3 regions of the Oceanidesulfovibrio marinus genome follow, and region 3 is predicted to be linked to each of the others. Evidence: riboswitches for the same ligand, from Rfam matches in the RefSeq annotation. Region 3 holds a riboswitch; each other region holds the start of a gene.

Region 1 (7,032 bases), 2.1 Mb from region 3:
AGCGGCCGTAGAACTCCAGGCAGAGCACGCGGGAGCGCGACTGCTTGGGGTAGAGGATGAAGCATCCCTTGGTGATGATGCCGTCCACGCCCTCTTTCTGCACGGCGGGCAGGCCGCCCAGGAACTTGTTGGTCACGTCCTTGCCCAGGTTCAGTCCGCGAATCTGGTCGCCGGGCAGGCTGATGGTGCGCAGCAGGGTCCCCTTTTCATCAAAGACCTCGAACACGGCGTTTTCCGTGGGCATGATCTTGTGGCGGGGGTGGTCCTTGCGCTTGACCTCGATGATCTCCCCGGTGGGGGTGACCATGGTGTACGAGTAGATGTTGTCCAGGGTGGTGCCGTACTCGAAGGCAAAGGGGCCGCCGGCGTTCTCCGAGATGTTGCCGCCCAGGGACGAGGCCGCCTTGGAGGCCGGGTCCACGGTGAGCAAAAGGTTCTTGCGCGCCGCGGCCTGGATGGCCTGCAGGGTGATGACGCCGGTCTGGGCGCAGAGAATCCTGTTCTCCTCGTCGATCTCGATGATATCCTTGCACCGGGCAAGGGAGAGGATCACGGTGCGCTGGTGCGCCGGAATGGAGCCGCCGGTGGCGCCGGAGCCGCCGCCCCTGGGCACGATGACGAAGTCCATCTCGTTGGCCAGCTTGACCACGTGCTGGATCTGCTCCGTGTCCTTGGGCGTGACCACCAGCATGGGCAGGGCCATGCGCAGGTCGGTGGCGTCCGTGGAGGACTGGACCAGCGAGGCGGGCCTGTCGTCTATGGCGTTGCGGTCCAGAACCTCGGCCAGGCGGTGCTTGACCTCCTTGCGGAAGCGCATGTCTTCTTCGAACTCGCGCCAGAACCGTTTGATGCCCTTGTCCAGGAACTTGGTGTACTCGCGGGACAGGGAGCCGCGTTCCTGGCGGAAGTGGGAGCGCACGGAGTCGATCACGATGCTCGGGTCGATGAATGGGTTGTAACGGACAAGGAAAAGCTCCTCGGCCAGGGCGGCGGCAAGGTTGCGCACCGACTCGGGCCACGTGGCGAGCTCTGCGGGCGAAAGACCCAGAACGCGCGAGACGAGCAGTTCCGACGAGATTGATATGTGGGGTCCCTTGTGTGGCATGGGAAAAAACCTGCTGACGAAAGTTGTAATGTTTAGCGGAAACGTACCACATTACGTGGGAGCGCAAAGAACTGCAAGGCGCGAGCCACGCAGTGGAAAAACGAAGGATATGCAGCGTGTTAGGCTACAAAGTCTTGGCGCCGTCGCCGGACGACGGAGGCGTGGGGTTCTCCTGGGAGGGCGGCGGCGCACTGTCCGGACCAAGGAGCCTGCTGAACGCGTCGAGCATCTCGTCCACGCCCTGTTTGAGAAGGTTCTGGGCGCGCCAGGCCACATACTTGTCGTACGAAGAGAAGCCCGGAAACATCAGCGTGTCCGCTTTGGTGTCCAGCGGGCCGGAGTCCGGAATTGGCTCGGCCACCAGCACGGGGGACGCACCGTTGCGGTCCACATAGAAGATGGTCATCCGGCGCAGGTTGTCCAGTCGGCCCTTTTCTATGCAGAGCTTGAGCACAGGCTGATTGTCAGGCAAGAGGTCTTTGGAACGCACCTCGCCGATTTTCACTCCGCCGAGCATGACCGGCGCCGGTATAGGAAGGTCCATGGCCTGGTCCATGGTCACCTGTACCTCTCGCGAGAGAAGCGGCATGCACATGGACCCGACGCCCACCTCGTCGCACGCGGCAATGCCCAGCGCGAAGATCGCGGCTCCAACAATGGCGGCGAGGCGGATGAAGATTCGGTTGGCCATGAAGAATCTCCTTTATGCATGTCGCGGAGCCTCAGCCCCGCACAAAGATCGAAGTGAAGCGGATTCGTTCCGCACAGGGAACGTCCATGACTATTCTGTACAGCAATTTACCGCCGGATGCCAAGGCCGGGAAACAGCAGGCGCTCGCGCCCCACGGCGGCAGGCTACTCGCCGTCTTGCGCCGCCGCGGCGTCTCACCCGACGCAATCGTTGACTTTTCCAACAACACGGATGTGCTGGCCGAGTCGCTGACAGACCGGCTCATCAAAACCATCGCCCCCGAGCTCCGTCACTATCCTGAAACAGAAGCGCCCGCGCTCACGGCGGCGCTGGCCGCACATGAGGGCGTGGACCCCTCGCAGATCCTGCCCACCCACGGCGCGGCCGAGGCCATTCTTGTGCTGCTGGCCGGACTGCGGCCGCGCCGGCTGCTCCTGGTGGGGCCCATCTTTTCGGAGTACGCGCGCACGGCCAACGCTCTGGGCATCTCCGTAGAGATCGAACCTCTGGACCCGGACGAGGACTTCGGTCTCACCGAAAGGGCCGTGACCTCCATTCTGGAGCGCATTGCCCAGACCAATGCGGACGCCGTGATCCTCTGTTCGCCCAACAACCCCACCGGCCAAGTGTACGAGCGCCTGCCTGAGCTGGCGGCCGGCCTGACCAACACGACTCTGCTGCTGGACCAGGCCTATCGCGACATAGCCATGGACGACGATGGCCGGTCCGCGACTGTGGCGCGCTATACCGATCTGGCCGCGGCGGCCGGCGATGGCGTGGGCGTGGCCTGCATCGGCTCTCTGACCAAGACCTTTGCCTGTCCGGGCCTGCGGCTGGGCTACGTGGTGGGAGATGCGGCGCTGGTGGATTGCGCGACCGGGATCAAGCCGCCGTGGTCGGTCACGGCACTGGCGCAGGAGGCCGGGACGTTCTTTCTGGAGCACAAGGCCGAGTACAACGCGACCCGTGCGCCGCTGCCCGGACTGCGGCGGGAGCTTGCTGCGGCAATCAGCGCACTTCCCGGCGTGGCGCGGGTGCTGCCCTCCATGACCAACTTCCTGTGCGTGCGCCTGCGCGAGGGGCTGCGACCTGGCGACGTGGCCCACGCACTGGAGGACAGGCTCGTCCTCGTGCGCGACTGCGATGACATTACAGGCATGGCGCCGGGCTTTCTGCGCATTCAGGTGCGCACGGCGGAGGACAACACGAGGTTGATTGCAGCGCTAGGCGAGGTGTCGCGATCCCTCGTGTAGGTCCTGCCAATGCCCGCACTGAAAGTTTCTTTAGTTGAAAAGTTTAGGAAGGGAGAGCGCGGGAGGGAGAACCCTTTTTTAGAGCATCTTAGCCTTAAGCAGGCTTAGATGCTCTTATGCATTTATCAGGAACAATTAGTAATTGTTTCTGATGAGAGTCTTGCCTCAAGACGAAAATGCGCAAAAGGCATCCCCCTCGCATTGCTTTTCTTCTATGCCCTGCACGCGCCGGGTGAAGTGTTTGACAAGGGCGGAGCCATCTCCCATACTCCGCCACATATTGGAACTCCGGGAAACGGAAGACGGTGAGAGTCCGTCGCAGACGCGCTGCTGTGTTCGGGATCAGCGCCTGAGGGAGACTCCACTGGATGCGTACACGCATCCGGGAAGGAGCCCCGAATCGGCCGGGCCATACAGAGCCCACCCCGTAAGCCAGAAGACGTCTCGGAGATTTTCGCAGGCACGCCTCGCGCCATGGGCTGCTGACGCCGAATCCGACACGATATCGTGATCCTCCGGGACGGCGTTGCACGACATACACAGCCCATTCTCGAACTCGGGAATGGGCTTTTTCATGAGAAAGCCCGTGTCGCCGGGTGCGATTGCCTGCCAACACTTCTACTGCGCGCGCGAAACCGCGCATGCCCCCATGGGCAAGGAGAAAGCATGCAGACGCATTTGTTGGGATTTTCCCGCATGGGAAAACAGCGGGAGTTGAAACGGGCTCTGGAGCAGTACTGGAAAGGCGACATCGAGGGCGACGCCCTCCTCGCCACGGCCCGGGAGCTGCGGATCAGACATTGGACACTGCAACGCGACGCCGGCATCGAGCTGCTGCCGGTGGGCGATTTTTCCTTCTACGATCATATTCTGGACATGACCGCCGCCCTGGGCGCCGTGCCGGAACGGTACGGCACGGCGGGCGAGGCCGTCGATCTGGACGCCTACTTCCACATGGCCCGCGGCGGGCAGGGCGTTCCGGCCATGGAGATGTCCAAGTGGTTCGACACCAACTATCATTACATCGTGCCGGAGCTCGCGCCGGATCAGCGTTTCCATGTCGATGCAGACAGGCTGCTCGCCCAGATCGAGGAGGCCGGCGAGCTCGGGGCTCCGCTCAAAGCCGTGCTTCCCGGTCCCGTCACCTACTGCGTGCTGGCCAAGTCCACCACGCCGGACTTCAACCGTTTCGAGCTGCTTCCTGTCATCCTACAGGCGTATGAAGAGCTCCTGGCCCAGCTCGGCGAACGCTGCGAGTTGATTCAGCTGGACGAGCCAGTCCTGGCGCAGGATCTGCCAGCGGAGGTCAAAGGCGCGTTCAAGACGGCCTATGCCTCGCTTCTGAAGGCCGCGAGCCCGGCCAAGGTGATGCTTGCCACATACTTCGGCTCCATTGCGCACAACCTGGGCGAGCTCAATGGGCTCTCTTTCGACGCCTTGCATGTCGATCTGGTGCGCGCACCCGAGCAGCTCGACGCCGTGCTGAAGGCGCTGCCGGAACAAGCGCGCTTGTCCCTGGGCGTGGTGGACGGCCGGAACATCTGGCGGGTGGACGCCGGCAAGGCGCTGGATCTGATCCAACACGCCCGGAACGCCGTGGGCATGGACCGGCTGATGCTCGCGCCGTCGTGCTCGCTGCTCCATGTGCCCGTGGACCTGGAGGACGAGATCGCGCTGTCCGAAACGATCAAGCGCTGGATGGCCTTTGGGGTGCAGAAGTGCCGCGAAGTCGCCATGCTCGCGGCCACTGTACAGGGGACACAGGGGGCGCAAGGAGTGGATGTGGCCGATTGGCTCGAAGAAAACCGTGCGGCCTGGACCTCCCGCCGGTCCGACGAGACATTGCACCGCAAGGATGTGCGTTCGCGCATCGATGCGCTCACCCCCACGATGTACGCACGGCCGGTGCCGTATGCCGAGCGCAGCCTGGAGCAGCGGGAACGGCTCGGGTTGCCCCTGCTGCCCACCACGACCATCGGCTCCTTCCCCCAGACGGCGGAGATCCGCGCAACGCGGCGGGACTACAAGCGCGGCGACCTGGATATGGAAAAGTACACGGAGCGTATGCGCGACTGTATCCGAGATGTGGTGAGCCGCCAGGAAGAGCTCGGTCTGGATGTGCTCGTGCACGGCGAACCGGAGCGCAACGACATGGTGGAGTACTTCGGCGAGCAGCTCGATGGTTTCTGCTTCACCCAGAACGGCTGGGTGCAGAGCTACGGCTCCCGCTGCGTCAAACCGCCCGTCATCTACGGCGACGTTGCCCGTGCCAAGCCCATGACCGTGGCCTGGAGCAAGTTCGCCCAGTCGCTTACGGACAAGCCCATGAAAGGAATGCTGACCGGGCCGGTGACCATCCTGTGCTGGAGCTTTGTGCGCGACGACCAGCCCCGGAGCGAGACGTGCCGGCAGATCGCCTTGGCCATCCGCGACGAGGTCGCCGATCTGGAGCAGGCGGGCCTGCCCATCATCCAGGTGGACGAGCCGGCCCTGCGAGAGGGCGCGCCCCTGCGTGAATCCGCCTGGGACGAGTACTTCCGCTGGGCCGTGGACTGCTTCCGCCTGGCAGCCAACGGCGCGGCCCCGGAAACGCAGGTCCACACCCACATGTGCTACTGCGACTTCAACGACATCATCGAGCACATCGCAGCCATGGACGCCGACGTCATCAGCCTGGAGGCCAGCCGCAGCCGCATGGAGCTGCTCGAAGCGTTCCGGCTGTTCAACTATCCCAACGAGGTCGGTCCGGGCATCTACGACATCCACAGCCCGCGCGTGCCCAGCGTGGACGAGATGGCCGACCTGCTGCGCCGCGCGGCCAGGGTGTTGCCTGTGGAACGGCTCTGGGCGAACCCGGATTGCGGCCTCAAGACGCGCGGTTGGGAAGAGACCACGGCCTCTTTGCGCAACATGGTGGAGGCGGCGCGGATCGTGCGCGCCGAGCTCCAGACGTAAACCAGAAAGATGTGGTTTAATAATGGCTTACTACCAAAAGAAAGCGCAGGTTGAGGCGCTGCTCCTGGAGATGAACCCGCCGCCACCGGTGCGGCGGTACTTCCAGGTCGTCAAGGAAGTGTATGCGCACGAGCGCTTCGAGCTGACGCTTTCGCTGTGCGAAGCCTTTGTCCTGTCCGTGCTGCCGTGCGGGCAGGGCACAGGCGTCCTGATGCGCTCCGCGACAGTGGCCAATGCGCGGGCGGCAACGTCGTTCGCCGAGAAGGAGACAGCCACGCTGGATGCCATCTGCACCGCCGTGGCGCTGGCTCTGGTCTTCGGCGTGTCGTTTTCTCCGGTACATACGTTGGGGCTTTCGGGCGGGCATTCGTAAGCGCAGCCGCTATATACACCGCACACCCCTGAAACTTTTTTTCAATGAAAAAGTTTTGAAAGGGGGAGCGCGAGGGGGATGCCTTTTTCAAAAGGCATCCCCCTCGCATTGCTTTTCTTATCCGTTCTTCACCAGCAGGAGCCGGCCCCAGGCGGCCTGGCCCAGGGCAATGCAACCGTCGTTGGGCGGGACAAAGCCATGGACCAGGGGGATGAGGCCGCGGTCGGCCAGAGCTTTGGGCAGGGCCAGGGCAAGGGTGCGGTTCTGGAACACGCCGCCGGATAGCGCCACGTGCTCCAGGCCGAGGCGGCCCGTATGGTGGGCGGCCCAGTCGGCCAGACCCCGGATAAGCCCGAGGTGGAAGCGGCGGCTGATCACGCCGGCGGAGACGCCGGCCTCCCAATCTTGATGCGCCTCGGCAAAGAGGGCGAGGGTGTCGAGGTTGCCGTCGCCGGACACGGCGCAGGGGTAGGCGACGGTCTCGGCCATATCCTGCGCGCCTTCCAGGCGGATGGCGGCCTGCCCCTCGTAGCTGGCGGTGTTAGCCAGGCCGAGCATGGCGGCCACGCCGTCAAAGAGTCGGCCGCAGCTGGTGGTGATCGGCGCGTTGATTTTCTTGTCGAGCATCTGCGGCAGCATCCGGCTCATGGGGCCG
Region 2 (7,032 bases), 1.2 Mb from region 3:
CGCCGCAAGCTGCTCGGATACATGCGCGCGGTCGGACGCAGCCAGGCGCTCATCGGCGCAGCCATCCGGCTGGAAGGCCTGCAGCGCCCATGTAAGCTGACCTGCCGCCCTTGGCAGGGCGGCGATTTCTCCAGCCACCTCACACAGCTCCTCTTCGGAAAGCAGCGACGGATGCCACGTGGTGCGCAGCTCGAAAGGAATGCCCGCCTCCTGCAGCATGGCCAGGCTTTCCCAGGCCTTGTCCGCGCTCTCCGGTGCGCCTGTAATGCGCGCATAGACCGGGCGGGGAGCCTTCAGGTCGAACCCGACCCAGCCGCACAGGGGCAGCACGCGCGCCAGGGCCCGGGGCGTCATGCCGCTGGTGTGCAGCCCCACCTCGAAGCCCAGGTCGCGTACATGGCGCATGGAGTCTTCCAGGCCCGGTTGGAGCAGTGGCTCGCCGCCCGAGAACACCACGGCGTCCAGCAGGCCCTGCCGGGATTCAAGCCAGCGCAGGACCTCCGACCAGGGGCGTTCCCCTTCGCCGAATGGCCTCAGGACCGCATTGTGGCAGTAGGGGCAACGCCAGGTGCAGCCCTGGCAAAAGACCACGGCGGCCAGCTTTTCCGGCCAATCCGCCGTGCTCAGGGGGGTGAGGCCGCCCACGACCAGGTCGGCGGCCCCACTTTCAAGGTTCAAAGACGTCACGCGGGCACCGCGTTATCGTGCGCAGGCTCGCTGAAGCACACGCGCTCGTCGTACTCGCCCTTCTTGCCTATGTTGAAGGCCGAGCGCGGCCGGTAGTAGCCCATGACGCGGGTCCAGACCTCGCACGCCTGATCGCGGCCTTCGCCCGCACAGGTGGGGCAGGTCTCGTGCTCGCCCGCGAGGTAGCCGTGGCTGGGGCACACGGAGAAGGTCGGCGTCACCGTAATGTAGGGCAGAGCGAAGCGCGAGAGGGACCGGCGCACCAGCTCCTTGCAGGCGGCCGAGCTGGAAACGCGCTCACCCATGTACAGGTGCAGCACCGTGCCGCCGGTGTATTTGCGCTGCAGCTCCTCCTGCCGGGCCAGCGCCTCGAAGGGGTCGTCCGTGAAGTTCACGGGCAGCTGGGAGGAGTTGGTGTAGTACGGCTGTTCCTTGGTGCCTGCCTGCAGGATGTCCGGGAAGCGGCGGCGGTCCTCCTTGGCGAAGCGGTACGTCGTGCCCTCCGCCGGGGTGGCTTCCAGGTTGTACAGATGCCCGGTCTCCTCCTGGAACTCCGTCATGCGCGTCCGCACGTGGTCCAGGAAGCGCACGGCAAAGGCATAGCCGTCGTCCGTGGTGATGTCCTCCCGGTCGTCCGTGAAGTTACGGATCATCTCGTTGATGCCGTTGACGCCGATGGTGTTGAAGTGGTTGCGGAGCGAGCCCAGGTAGCGCTTGGTGTAGGGGAAGAGCCCGGCGTCCATGCGCGACTGGATCTCCTTGCGCTTGATCTCAAGGCTCGTGCGCGCGGTCTCCAGCAAGGCGTCCAGGCGGGCGAACAGTGCGCGCTCATCCCCGCGGAGAAGGTAGCCCAGGCGCGCGCAGTTGATGGTGACCACGCCCAGCGACCCGGTCTGCTCCGCGCTGCCGAAGAGCCCATTGCCGCGCTTCAGCAGCTCGCGCAGGTCCAGCTGCAGACGGCAGCACATGGAGCGCACCATGTTGGGCTCCAGGTCCGAGTTCACGAAGTTCTGGAAGTACGGCAGGCCGTACTTGGCGGTCATCTCGAAGAGCAGGTCCACGTTGGGGTTGTCCCAGGGAAAATCCTTGGTGATGTTGTACGTGGGGATGGGAAAGGTGAACACCCGGCCCTTTGCGTCTCCCGCGGTCATGACCTCGATGTAGGCGCGGTTGATCATGTCCATCTCGGCCTGCAGCTCGCCGTAGGTGAAGGGCATCTCCTCCCCGCCGATGACCGGATGCTGCTCGACGAGATCCTCCGGGCAGGTCCAGTCGAAGGTGAGGTTGGTGAAAGGCGTCTGCGTGCCCCAGCGCGATGGCACGTTCAGGTTGTAAATGAGCTCCTGGATGCACTGGCGCACCTCTTCGTAGGCGAGCTTGTCCTTGCGCAGGAAGGGAGCCATATAGGTATCGAAAGAGCTGAAGGCCTGCGCGCCCGCCCATTCGTTCTGCAACGTTCCAAGAAAGTTCACGATCTGGCCCACGGCGCTGGAGAGGTGCTTGGGAGGTTTGGCCTCCACCTTGCCGGGCACGTTGTTCAGGCCCTCGGTCAGAAGCGTCCGCAGGGACCAGCCCGCGCAGTAGCCGGAGAGCATATCCAGGTCGTGGATGTGCATGTCGCCCTCGCGGTGCGCCCGGCCCACCTCCGGCGGGTACACGTGGTTCAGCCAGTAGTTGGCCGTCACCTTGCCGGAGACGTTCAGTATGAGCCCGCCGAGCGAGTATCCCTGGTTGGCGTTGGCGTTGACCCGCCAATCCTGCCGGTCCAGGTACTCGTTCATGCTTGACGCCACGTCCACCACGGTCTTCCTGTCCTGGCGGAGCTTGGCGCGCTGCTCGCGGTACACGCTGTAGGCGCGCATGGTCCTGAAATGATTGGCTGAGATAAGGGCCTGCTCCACCGTGTCCTGGATGTTTTCAATATCCGGCACACGGCCCGAGAAGCGATGCGACAGGACCTTCACCACCTGTGCGGTGAGCAGGCCGGCCTCGGCGTCGTCGAATTCGTCCGTAGCCGCGCCCGCACGGCGGATGGCCGAGCGGATCTTATCGACATTGAAATCGATGACCTCGCCGCTACGCTTGCGCACCTGGACCGGCGGCGCAATGGGTCGCAGGGGCGTGAGTATGGCGGCGGGAGCAGCCTGATCTGGAAGAGGTTCAGTGAGGCGTTGGACGTTCTGGGACATTATGATCTCCGACTGCTGAAGGTTTTAGCGATGACGCGGGGGTCAGCGCCTGCAGCCGGAGAACATGGAACATGTTCCCTTTCGATCTGCCGCACGGCCCTCCCACGAGGCTCACGCGTCAAACCGCCGGGACGCTCGGTCCTGACGGGAGCGGGCAGGTCTTCGGACTTGCGGGCGTGTGCGGCATGCTCGCCGCCTTCCTCGCCCCCCGACTTCCCGGCATGCTCGCCAGTGTCTCACTGTGGGGGCTCGTTCCCGTTCACCGCTGCGGGGCAGCTCCGGATTCGCACCGGATTCCCTTTTCACCCGGACTGGTCCGGGCACCTGCTCTGGTCATTTTTTAGAGCTGGCGGACTGCAAAGTCAAATCGCGCCTGCCACATAAGAGATTGGTTTATTTATAGAAAATGCCAGAAAGTGACAGCACTGCAAGCTGACAATGGGTTGAAATTACGGAATTAACCGAGCCAATTTGGCTGACAGGAAAAAATTCTAGAAAAAATCTCAACGAATCGTTCCTGCCTCGGATGGAGGCTCTGCCGGAAGCTCCGCGACGGCACGGCGAGCACCTTCTGGCAGGTGTTCGACTCATATGGATGTGCTGGACGCTTCCACCCCTCAAAAGAATCTCGGATCATCGAGGCGGCGCGGGAAAAGCCCCTGCTGCGCCATGAAAAAGAGGGTGCCGTGAAACACGGTCACCCTGTTAAATGTCATGGCCAAGGGACAGAATCGAGCTACCGACGCAGGGGCTTTCAGCCCGCGTTCATATGGTGGGTGGGGAACCTTCGACTTCGACAACACCGGACGACCGCATTCCACTTGTGACGGCGGCAAGCCGATGTATCTATATCAAAACCCCAGGCCAGAGGGGCGCCCTGTCTGACCTAGCCCGGGAAGGCGGCGCAGCCCGTCACCATATTTCCACCGCACCGCCGCTCAGCTGTCCGAGGAGCCGGCTCTATAGGCCGCTACGAATTTATTCGCCTGCGTTATGGCCTCTTCAACACTCTCGATCGTCACCGGGATGGACATATTGTGGATGCGGCTTTTCGGGCGGAGCACAAACGTTGCCGTCTTGCGAAGCTGTTCTGCATCCGGTTCGGGTATGCCCAGGTCTTTCAGTGATGCCGGCAGACCCACCGCGGTGTAGAAGTCCAGCATATCCTTCATGAACGCGTCGTCTCGTTTTTCCAGCATGAACTGGGCGATCAGCCCCAACGCGACCTCCTCGCCGTGCAACACGCCCTTGGCTCCCGGCAAATCCGCCAGGGCCATGCCGATGGCGTGCGCGGCGGCCACACCGCAGCCTTCAAAGCCAAGCCCGCTCAAAAGCGTGTTGGCCTCGACGACCTTCTCGACAGCCTCGCTGACGCGCTGCTCCCGCACGTGGCGAACCGCCTCCGGAGCATATTTGCGTACGATCGTATAGCAGGCGTCGGCAAGACAGATGGCGGCCTCGGTCGGTCTGGCGCCGAAGAAGTTATCGCAACCGGAAGCGACACACTGATCTGCCTCGAACTTCGTGACCAGCGCATCCGCAATGCCTGCTATGAAAAACCGGACAGGCGCGCGGGCTACAATCCCTGTATCGACCAGCACCGCATCCGGATTGTTTTCCAGAAACCGCGGTCCGATGAAGGTGCCGTCGTCGTTGTAGGTGATGGCAAGCCTGCCGGTGGCGGAGTCGTTGGACGCGATTGTCGGCACGATGATCACGTGGATGCCGGTTTCGATCTTCACGGCCTTGGCGGTATCGATGGCCTTGCCGCCGCCAAAGCCGAGAACGCAGTCGCAGCCTTCGTCCCGGGCTTTTTGTGACGCGCTTTCGATAGCAGCAGGAGAGCATTCGCCGCCAAAGTCCACAAACAGCGGCGTAATGTCCTCTCGCTTCAAGGCCTGAACAAGCGCCTCTTCATAAAGACTCCTGACAAACGCATCGGCGACAACCAGGGGCTTTTTACCGAACGGCCGGACATACTCTCCAATGTTATCAAGTAGTCCGTCCCCCAGCTTGTACACCAGCGGAAAACCCATCGCTTTCATCTCAAAAAACCTCCGTCCCAAAAGTAACGGGGCGCCACGCTGACGCCCCGCCACTCATAGAGACACATTATAGACGTTACACAACCAGTGTCACTGATTGTTTACTTTCGCTTGTGCTTCTTCCACGGCGCTGAGCATGATCTTCAACCATTTGTCGCCATACTTTTCGACGTACCAGTCCTCCATATGCTGCCTGGCGCCGAGGAACGTCTCCCGGTCCGCGGCCGTGGGCTCGTAGATCTCGCCGCCCGCGGCGATAAAGTCCTCGTTGGCGCTGGCTTCCGTCTCTGCATTGAACTTGGTCTGCTCTGCGGCGGCTGCGGTGAACCCGTCCAGCACGACCTTCTGCAGGTTCTCGGGCAGGCTCTTCAGCCAGCTGTCGCTGACAAAGTAGTAGCCAAAGAGGAAGGTGTGGCGATCCAGGATCAGGTGCTTGATGCTCTCGTAAAACTTGTTGGACATGACGTCCGGCGTGCCGTTCTTGGTGCCGTCGACAACGCCGGTGGCCAGCGCCGTATACAGCTCGCCCCAGGCGACAGGCGTTGCCGAGGCGCCGAGGCTCTTGACGAACTCCTGCTGCAACGAAGAGCTGATGGTCCTGATCTTCAGTCCTTTCAGATCGTCAGCCGTATGGATTGCCTTGTCCGTGGTGAAGAATGAACGCCAGCGGCCGCCGTCGCTGACTGCGGTCAGCCTGACATTGGGCAGCTGTTCAAGGATCGCATCGCGCATCTTGTCGGTGAAGGACCCTGCCATGAATGCGTAGGCCACCTCGTCATTGGGCAGGACATACTGCAGATCCACAACACTCAGCTCCGGGATGAACGGAGTCACGCCGCCGATGGAAACGTGAGCCGATTCCAGAACACCGGCGTTCACCTGCTCCATTACCTCTTGATAATTGCCGAGCTGGTTGCCGGGAAAGATCTGAACCTCGATCGCGCCATCCGACTTTTCCTCGATGTACTTTTTGAGGGAGGTCGACCCGACGTAATCGTCGTTGTTCATTGTGGCCGGACCCGCATGGGCAATCTTCAGGGTGAAGTCCGCCGCAGCCGCCGGGTTGGCCATCAGCCCGACCATAACCACAAACGCGACGATACACATGGTGAGCTTCATCATGCACTCCTTCTTTGAAAGGTTGTTTGTCATACAGGAAATCCCAACAATCTTGGCAGAGTAAGCGATATCACCGGGCAGAACGTTATCAGAATCAGAACGAGGCCCTGGATTAGGTAGAAAGGCAGCATCTCGCGAACGATTGTCTCGACCTTGACGCCCGACACGGCGGAAGAGGCGAACAGCGCCAAACCAAACGGCGGTGTCGCCAACCCCATGGTCAGGTTGAGGCACATGATCACGGCGAAATGGACCGGGTTGATGCCCAGACCCAGCATGGTCGGTCCCAGGATCGGCCCCAGGATCAAAATCGCTGGTCCCGCATCGAGAAACATGCCTGTAATCAGCAACAGCACATTGGCGACAATCAGGAACACGGCCGCATTGTCGGTCAGGCCGATCACAAGCCGCGCAAGCGATTGTGGCACGCCTGCAATATTCAGCACCCAGCCGAACAGCGAAGCCGAGCCGATCATCAGCAGGATGATCGCTGAGGAACCTGCAGACCGGCGCAATATCTTTGCCAAATCGCCAACCTTCAGCGATCGAATCGCAAGGCTCAGGATGAGCGCGTAGACCACCGCGACCGCAGCAGCCTCGGTGGGGGAAACAATGCCCAGCAGGATGCCGCCCAGAATGATGACCGGGGTAAGGAGCGGAAAAAAGCCCTCGAACGACGCATGGGCGACTTCCCTTGCCGTGGCCCTGCTCTCCTGCTTCGGCAGATTATGCTTCCGGGCGATGAAGGCCGTCATGATCATTAGCCCCACACCCATCAACAGGCCTGGTATGAAACCGGCGGCGAACAGCGCTCCGACCGACACGTTCATGATGTAGGCGTAGACGATCATGATGATGCTTGGCGGTATGACCGGACCAATGATCGATGAAGCCGCAGTCACCGCCGTGGCAAAGGAACGCTTGTAGCCGTCTTGCTCCATGGCCGGGATAAGCATCGATCCCAGCGCCGAGACATCCGCGACGGCAGAGCC
Region 3 (7,032 bases):
CGCGGGTGCGCGCCACTAGACGGTCCGTTAGATCCATGGCCGCGATGATCTCGTTGAACGCGCCGTACAGGGAGATGACCCGCGCGGCCGGCGCATCCAGGGTGACCGCGTCGCCGGCGTCATCCGTAATGGAGACCTGGGCAGAGGCGGAAAGCGGCAGAAGCAGGCAGAGCAGCGCCGCGAACACGCAGAAATATCTAGTCATTATTTGGTACCAGACAGCATTGGGGCGCGCCGGTTACCGGGTGCGGGAACACGGTGAGCTTTGCGCCGTAGATTTCGGTCAGATGGGTCTCGGTAAAGACCTCAGCCGTGGGGCCGTCCAGCACAATGTGGCCTTCCTTGAGGAAGACGAGGCGGGAGCAGTAGAGCGCGGCGAGGTTGAGGTCATGGATGGCGGAGACCACGGTGGCGCCGGCGCGGTGCCGGGCGCGGAGCAGATCGTGGATGTGCAGCTTGTGCGCTACGTCCAGGCCGGAGGCTGCCTCGTCCAGCAGGAGCACGGCGTCTTCCTGCGGGCACTGGGCAAAGGCGCGGGCAATGGCCGTGCGTTGCAGCTCGCCCCCGGAAAGGCCGCCGGCAGAGCGCTCCGCCAGGTGCATGGTCCCGGTCTCGCGCATGGCCGTCTCGGCCGCGGCGTGATCGTTTTCGCCGTATCGCGCCAGGAACGAGAGGTGCGGGTAGCGGCCCATGAGCACGAACTCGCGTACGGTGAGGTCGTGGCTCGGCTCGATGTGCTGGGGCACGGCCGCGATGCGCCGGGCGCGCTCCTTGGCCGGCATGGCGTGCACGTCGTCCCCGTCCAGAAGCACGCGGCCGGACTCCGGGGCGAGCACGCCGGAGAGGGCCAGGAGCAGGGTGGTCTTGCCGGAGCCGTTGGGGCCCAGCAGGCCGACCATCTCGCCGCGGCCAACCTCGAGGTCGATATCGGAGAGCACGGCGCGACGGCCGTAGCCGCAATGCAGCTTTTCCACCCGGATCATCGGGTCGGGCATCGAAGTATCCACATGACGGTTCGTGGAGTTGTCCAGGATATTAGACGGGCGGCTCATGCGTTCTCCCTTCTGGCGCGGCGGGCCAGGAGTACGCAGAAAAAGGGGCCGCCGAACAGCGCAGTGACAACGCCTACGGGCAACTCCGCGCCGCCGGGCAGCACGATGCGCGCGAGCACGTCCGACCAGAGGAGCAGCAGACCGCCTACAAGTGCGGAGACCGCGAGCAAAGGCCGGTGCGCACCGCCGATGGCCAGGCGCACCAGATGCGGCACTACCAGGCCCACAAAGCCGATGATACCCGAGACCGCCACGGCCGCCGCGGCGGCGAAGCTGGCCCCGAACAGCAGCAGCATGCGCGAGCGGTCCACGTTGACGCCGAGCTGACTGGCCTGGGTGTCGCCCAATGCCAGGATGTCCAATTCCTTGGACAGCAGGAAGACCACGGCCGTGCCGATGGCAGCGTACGGCGCGAAGAGCAGTACGTGCGCCCAACCCCGTCCCTGAAAGCTGCCCATGATCCAGAAGACGATGGCGCTGACCGCCTCCTCGTCCAAAGATTTCACGAATGCGATGCACGCCGAGAGAAATGTGGTGACCACGATGCCGGCCAGGACCAGGGTCTCGCGGCGGAACGGGCCGGCCAGGCGGCCCAGCATGAGCACAACGAGCAGCGCGCAAAGGCTGCCGGCAAGGGCGGCCAGAGGCAAGGCCGTGAGGCCGGAGCCGGCCAGCAGCGAGCCGGTAAGGCCGATGTGGATGGCGATGGCTGCGCCGAAGGCGCCGCCACTGGATACGCCCAGGGTGAAGGGGTCGGCCAGCGGGTTGCGCAGCACGCCCTGGTACGCAGCGCCGGCTACGGCGAGCACAGCGCCGGCAAGCCAGGCAAGCACCGCGCGGGAAAGGCGGATGTCCAACACGACCACACGCGCCGTGTCATCGACGCCGTGGGCGCCGGTCAGCACGTCCCAGACCGTGGACAGCGGCACGTGGAACGGCCCCATGGTGCAGGCGGCCAGGAAGGACAATACGCTGAGCAGAAGAGCGGCGACGCCCAGAACGAGCCCGCGCGAGGAAGCGCCACGGATGGGCGAGCTCCTGTCGCGCGAGCTATGTGTTCCGGGATTACTCATGTTGATTCCAGCGTGCGAGCGCCTGGCGTATTACTCGAAGTGGCTGAACGCACCCTTGAGGTGCTCTATCCAGATATCCACGATGGGGTCCACCTCGGCCGTGCCGCGCAGTACGGGAATGGGCTTGAAGCCCTGCTCGGTGAGCACGGACTTCCAGGAGTCGGGCTCGTCCCCGGCCATGTCGTTGCGGGCGTGGTCGCCGGCCACGGACATGAAGGGTACGAGGTACGCGGTTTTCAGGTCTTTGGCTTTCAACCCGGCGATCACGTCATCCAGGGTGGGGTGGCCTTCCACCGTGCCCACGAAGACGTTGGGGTCGCGCTTGCTCAGGTAGTACTGCAGGGCAGCGTAGTACACGTCCGCCGGATGGTGGGTGCCGTGGCCCATGAGGACCACGGCCTCGTCCGCCTTGCGCTCCTTGGGCAGGGTGGCGATAATCGCGTCCGCAACCTCGGCCATGTCTGCCGACGTCGAAAGGAGCGGATATCCGACCAGAATCCGTTTCATACCCTTGGGCATGGTTGCGAACGCGTGGGCAGTCTCCACCAGGCCGTGGTACTCCTGGCCGGGGATGGTGTGCAGGGACTGCACGGCCACGTGGGTGAAGCCGTCGGCCATCATCTTGGCCAGGGCCTCGGCCGGGGAGGGCAGCTCCTCGCCGGTTTCCTTGGCCACCTTGGTGCGGATGATGTGCGAGGTGTAGGCCCAGCGGACCTCCACGTCCGGGAAGGCGGCTTTGACCTTGGCGTCGATGTTGTCGAAGGCTGGGCGCGCCTCGGGCACGGAGGTGCCGAAGGCCACCAGCAGGATGCCTTTCTTCTCGGGCTTTGATTTGCCATGGCCGGCCATGGCGGGCGAAACCGCCATAAGCATAAGGCACAGAGCACAGGCCAACACAAGCCAGACAGGTCGGGGGCGCCGACGAGGGACGGCAGATACGGACGACATAGGGTTCCTCCGGATGGGAATCCGGGACTCGTTGGGGCTGCAAACGAAAAAACCCTCTCCCCGAATACACGGGAGAGGGCCGATCCGTTTTTCGTGCCCGGGGAGATCGCGGCCGGCAAGAGTCCCGTTGCCGTTGCGAAGTCTTCCATGTCCAGGCAGGTCTTCCGGCTCGCTGCGCACCGGCCCGGCCTTCCCGGAGAAACTCCCCAGTGGCGCGTGCTGGGACGGCGCAATGCTGCAGCTTACGGCGGCGGGTCCGCTCCCGACTTTAACGGGATTCCCTATTCTGCCCCTTGCAAACGGCTCGGGGCCACCCGGACAGGAAACCACTACCCTCGGGGGGCACCTCGGTCAACAGGCGGCAAGCGGTTGACAGAACCGGGTGCGGCTGTCAAACCCCGTGAACTTCCGGGGAGAAATATATCATGCAACGTGACACGCTGACTGCCGATCTTCTATTACTACTCACCGCGCTGCTCTGGGGCTTTGCCTTTGCGGTCCAGCGGGTGGGCAACGAGTTTGTGGGACCGTTCACCTACAACGGCATTCGCTTCGCCCTGGGCGCGGCGTCATTGGTGCCGGTCATCCGCTGGTTGGACAAGCGCAAGATCGGCAAGCCCGTGGAAAAGACGCTGGACGTGCCCCTTCCCTTCTGGGGGGCGTCACTTCTGGCCGGGTTCGTTCTCTTCTGCGGCGCAAGCCTGCAGCAGGTGGCGCTGGTGTACACCACGGCCGGCAAGGCCGGATTCATCACCGGGCTGTACGTGGTCATCGTGCCCATCATCGGCCTGTTCCTGGGCCAGCGTGCGGACAAGGGCCACTGGATCGGCGCGACGTGCGCCGTGCTGGGCCTGTACTTTCTTTCCGTCACCAGCTCCTTTTCCCTGGCGCCCGGCGATGGCATGGTGCTGATCGGCGCAGTCTTCTGGGCGATCCACGTGGTGCTGCTCTCCTGGCTGGCTCCGCGGTACGACGCAGTGCGTCTTGCGTGCGGCCAGTTCACTGTTTGCGCAATCCTCCATCTGGTCATCGCCTTTTTTACGGAAACACTCACCTTATCCGGCCTGTACGGTGGCATGTGGCCCATCCTTTACGGCGGCGTCATCTCCGTGGGCGTGGCATTCACCATACAGGTGGTGGCGCAGCGCAGGGCCAACCCGGCCCACGCCGCGGTACTCCTGTCCATGGAGACGGTGTTCGCGGCGCTTGGCGGCTGGATTCTCCTGGGCGAGATGCTCGGCTCGCGCGGGCTTCTGGGCTGCGGGCTGATGTTCGCGGGTATGCTTATCTCGCAGTGGACGGACATGAAAGCGTCATAAGCTTGCCAAGGCGCCTCGGGTATGGAATAGGGAAGCGGGACGGATAATTAGGTTTTTCTCCTGCATCCTCATCCCGGTTTTTATTTCCGGAGGCCCATACATGTCCGCAACCCTCATCTGGTTCCTCGTCGGCGTCGCCTTTGTGGTGGCGGAGCTGCTCATGCCGGGCTTCATCCTGCTTTTTTTCGCCCTGGGCAGCTGGCTCACGGCGGCGGCCATGCTCTTCTTCCCGTCGTTGACCTTGCAATGGCAGATTGCCGGGTTCCTGGCGGCCTCGCTGGCGTTTCTCTTCAGCCTGCGGCGTGTGGCGCTGCGCACCTTTTCCGGCAATCAGAGCTCGCAAGCCGGAGAGGATGCTGATCCCATGGCCGGCCGCAACGCCGTGGTGACCAAGCCCATCCAGCCGGGGCATCCGGGCGAGGTGAAGTGCATGGGCAGTTTCTGGCGCGCCGAGTCCGGCGTGGCAATTGAAGAGGGTGCGACCGTGCGCGTGGCGGGCAAGGCGTCCGCCGACGGCCTGACCCTGGAAGTACATCCCCTTACTTCGGAGGCGAACAAGCCATGAATGAATCCCTGGTGATGGTTGCGATAATAGCCGCCGTCGTCATTATCCTGTTCCTCAAGACGGCGCGGGTGGTACCGCAGAAGTCCGAGTTCGTGGTGGAGCGTCTGGGCAAGTACCACAGCACCTTGGGCGCGGGCTTCCACATCCTCATTCCCTTCCTGGACCGCGTGTCTTACCGCCGCAGCCTGAAGGAAGAGGTCATGGACATCCCCTCGCAGATCTGCATCACGCGGGACAACGTCTCCGTGGAGGTGGACGGCGTGATCTACCTCATGGTCATCGATTCCAAGCTCTCCAGCTACGGCATCGAGAACTACAAAATAGGCGCGACCCAGCTTGCACAGACCTCACTGCGCTCTGCCATCGGCAAGATCGATCTGGACAAGACCTTTGAGGAGCGCGATTCCATCAATCAGCAGGTGGTGGAGGCCGTGGATGAGGCGGCCCAGAACTGGGGTGTGAAGGTGCTGCGCTACGAGATCAAGGATATCACCCCGCCCAACTCGGTGATGGCCGCCATGGAAGGGCAGATGAAGGCCGAGCGCGAGAAGCGCGCCGCCATCTCCATTTCCGAGGGTGACCGCCAGTCGCGCATCAACCGCGCCGAAGGCGCTCGGCAGGAGGCCATAGCCCTGTCCGAAGGCGAGAAGATGAAGCGCATCAACGAGGCCGAAGGCCAAGCCAAGGAGATCGAGCTCTTTGCCGAAGCCACGGCCCAGGGCGTGCGCACCGTGGCCGAAGCCCTGGCCGAACGTGGTGGTCTGGCCGCCGCCAACCTGCGCATTGCCGAGCGCTACATCCAGGAGTTCGGCCATATCGCCAAGGAAGGCAACACCCTGGTCATCCCCTCCGACCTCTCCGACGTCTCGGGCATGGTGGCCTCGCTGACCACGGTGCTGGAGACGGTGAAGCACAAGAAAGGTGAGTAGCAGTCAATGCGGCGTGACGCTGTTTCCTGCGGCGGCATTGCACAATACGAGCGCGAGGGCGTGATGGGAACCAGCAGCCAGGAATGCCGCGACTGTTCGTCCGGGAATGGAGGCGGAGGCAATCTCCCGTTCTACTTGGCGTGCGGCCTGGTCTTGCTGGTCTTCGTCGTCTACGAGAGCGTGTTTGGCGCGTCGTTCATCACTTTTGACGATACGATATATATCTACGACAATGACATAGTGCGGCAGGGCCTGACGGGGGACGGGCTGCTCTGGGCCTTCTCTACACTAGAGACCGGCAACTGGCACCCGCTCGTATGGCTTTCGCACATGGCCATTGTGGAGCTGCTCGGGCTCAACCCCTTCTGGCAACATACTGCGAACATCGTTCTCCATGCGGCCAGCTGTGTCTTGCTCTTTGCGATTCTGTACAGGCTCACCAGCGCCGCATTCCGCAGCTTTGTTGTCGCTGCGCTTCTCGCTGTCCATCCGCTGCACGTAGAGTCCGTGGCCTGGATATCGGAGCGCAAGGATGTGCTGAGCATGCTGTTCGCGCTCCTGTCCGTGTATGCGTATGCGTTGTATGCGCAGGCAGCGGACAGGGATCGACGGCGATGGCTGCTCGCGTCTCTGCTGTTCTTCGTGCTGGGATTGATGTCCAAGGCGATGCTCGTCTCGCTGCCGTTGCTGCTTCTGCTGCTGGACTACTGGCCGCTCCGGCGGTTCGGGAGCGGCACGTCTGGCAGGTGGGCTGCGGTATGGACCCTGGTCAAGGAAAAGTGCCTGTTCTTTGCCGCGTCAGGCGTGTTTTGCGGCGTCGCCTACTTTGCGCAGGCGCATTCCGATTCGGTCTCGTCCCTGGAGAGGGTCGGGGCCGGCTATCGAATGGCCAACGTGCTCGTGTCGTACGTGGCGTATCTGTATAAGCTTGTCGCGCCATTCGACCTGGGCGTGCTGTACCCGCTGCGGCCGGTCATTCCCAAATGGCATGTGCTCCTGGCCGGCCTGTTGCTGCTGGCAATCACGGCCGGCGTAGTCAAGCTGGCCGCGCGAAACCGGTTCCTGGCCATGGGCTGGTTCTGGTATCTCATCGCCATGCTCCCGGTCATCGGCATCGTGCAGATCGGCAGGCAGTCCATGGCCGAC

The links. A riboswitch is a leader RNA that binds a small molecule or an ion and turns the genes downstream of it on or off. The one in region 3 is predicted to bind cobalamin.
Region 1: another riboswitch for cobalamin. It lies ahead of metE (5-methyltetrahydropteroyltriglutamate--homocysteine S-methyltransferase); the one in region 3 lies ahead of E8L03_RS07765 (sirohydrochlorin cobaltochelatase).
Region 2: another riboswitch for cobalamin. It lies ahead of E8L03_RS12885 (ribonucleoside triphosphate reductase); the one in region 3 lies ahead of E8L03_RS07765 (sirohydrochlorin cobaltochelatase).

What each region holds. Positions count from the first base shown of each region.
Region 1 is NZ_CP039543.1:4,418,740-4,425,771, forward strand. Features, by position in the region: gene E8L03_RS19355 (FAD-binding and (Fe-S)-binding domain-containing protein) at 1-1,105, opposite strand, end outside; gene E8L03_RS19360 (MlaD family protein) at 1,230-1,796, opposite strand; gene E8L03_RS19365 (aminotransferase class I/II-fold pyridoxal phosphate-dependent enzyme) at 1,883-3,049, shown strand; cobalamin riboswitch at 3,322-3,512, shown strand; gene metE (5-methyltetrahydropteroyltriglutamate--homocysteine S-methyltransferase) at 3,716-6,004, shown strand; gene E8L03_RS19375 (hypothetical protein) at 6,027-6,377, shown strand; gene hypF (carbamoyltransferase HypF) at 6,495-7,032, opposite strand, start outside.
Region 2 is NZ_CP039543.1:2,918,379-2,925,410, forward strand. Features, by position in the region: gene E8L03_RS12880 (anaerobic ribonucleoside-triphosphate reductase activating protein) at 1-687, opposite strand, end outside; gene E8L03_RS12885 (ribonucleoside triphosphate reductase) at 684-2,876, opposite strand; cobalamin riboswitch at 3,013-3,219, opposite strand; gene E8L03_RS12890 (glycerol dehydrogenase) at 3,815-4,921, opposite strand; gene dctP (TRAP transporter substrate-binding protein DctP) at 5,012-6,073, opposite strand; gene E8L03_RS12900 (TRAP transporter large permease) at 6,070-7,032, opposite strand, start outside.
Region 3 is NZ_CP039543.1:1,721,697-1,728,728, reverse strand. Features, by position in the region: gene E8L03_RS07780 (ABC transporter substrate-binding protein) at 1-205, opposite strand, end outside; gene E8L03_RS07775 (ABC transporter ATP-binding protein) at 198-1,052, opposite strand; gene E8L03_RS07770 (FecCD family ABC transporter permease) at 1,049-2,125, opposite strand; gene E8L03_RS07765 (sirohydrochlorin cobaltochelatase) at 2,156-2,992, opposite strand; cobalamin riboswitch at 3,211-3,406, opposite strand; gene E8L03_RS07760 (DMT family transporter) at 3,499-4,392, shown strand; gene E8L03_RS07755 (NfeD family protein) at 4,493-4,957, shown strand; gene E8L03_RS07750 (SPFH domain-containing protein) at 4,954-5,886, shown strand; gene E8L03_RS07745 (tetratricopeptide repeat protein) at 5,893-7,032, shown strand, end outside.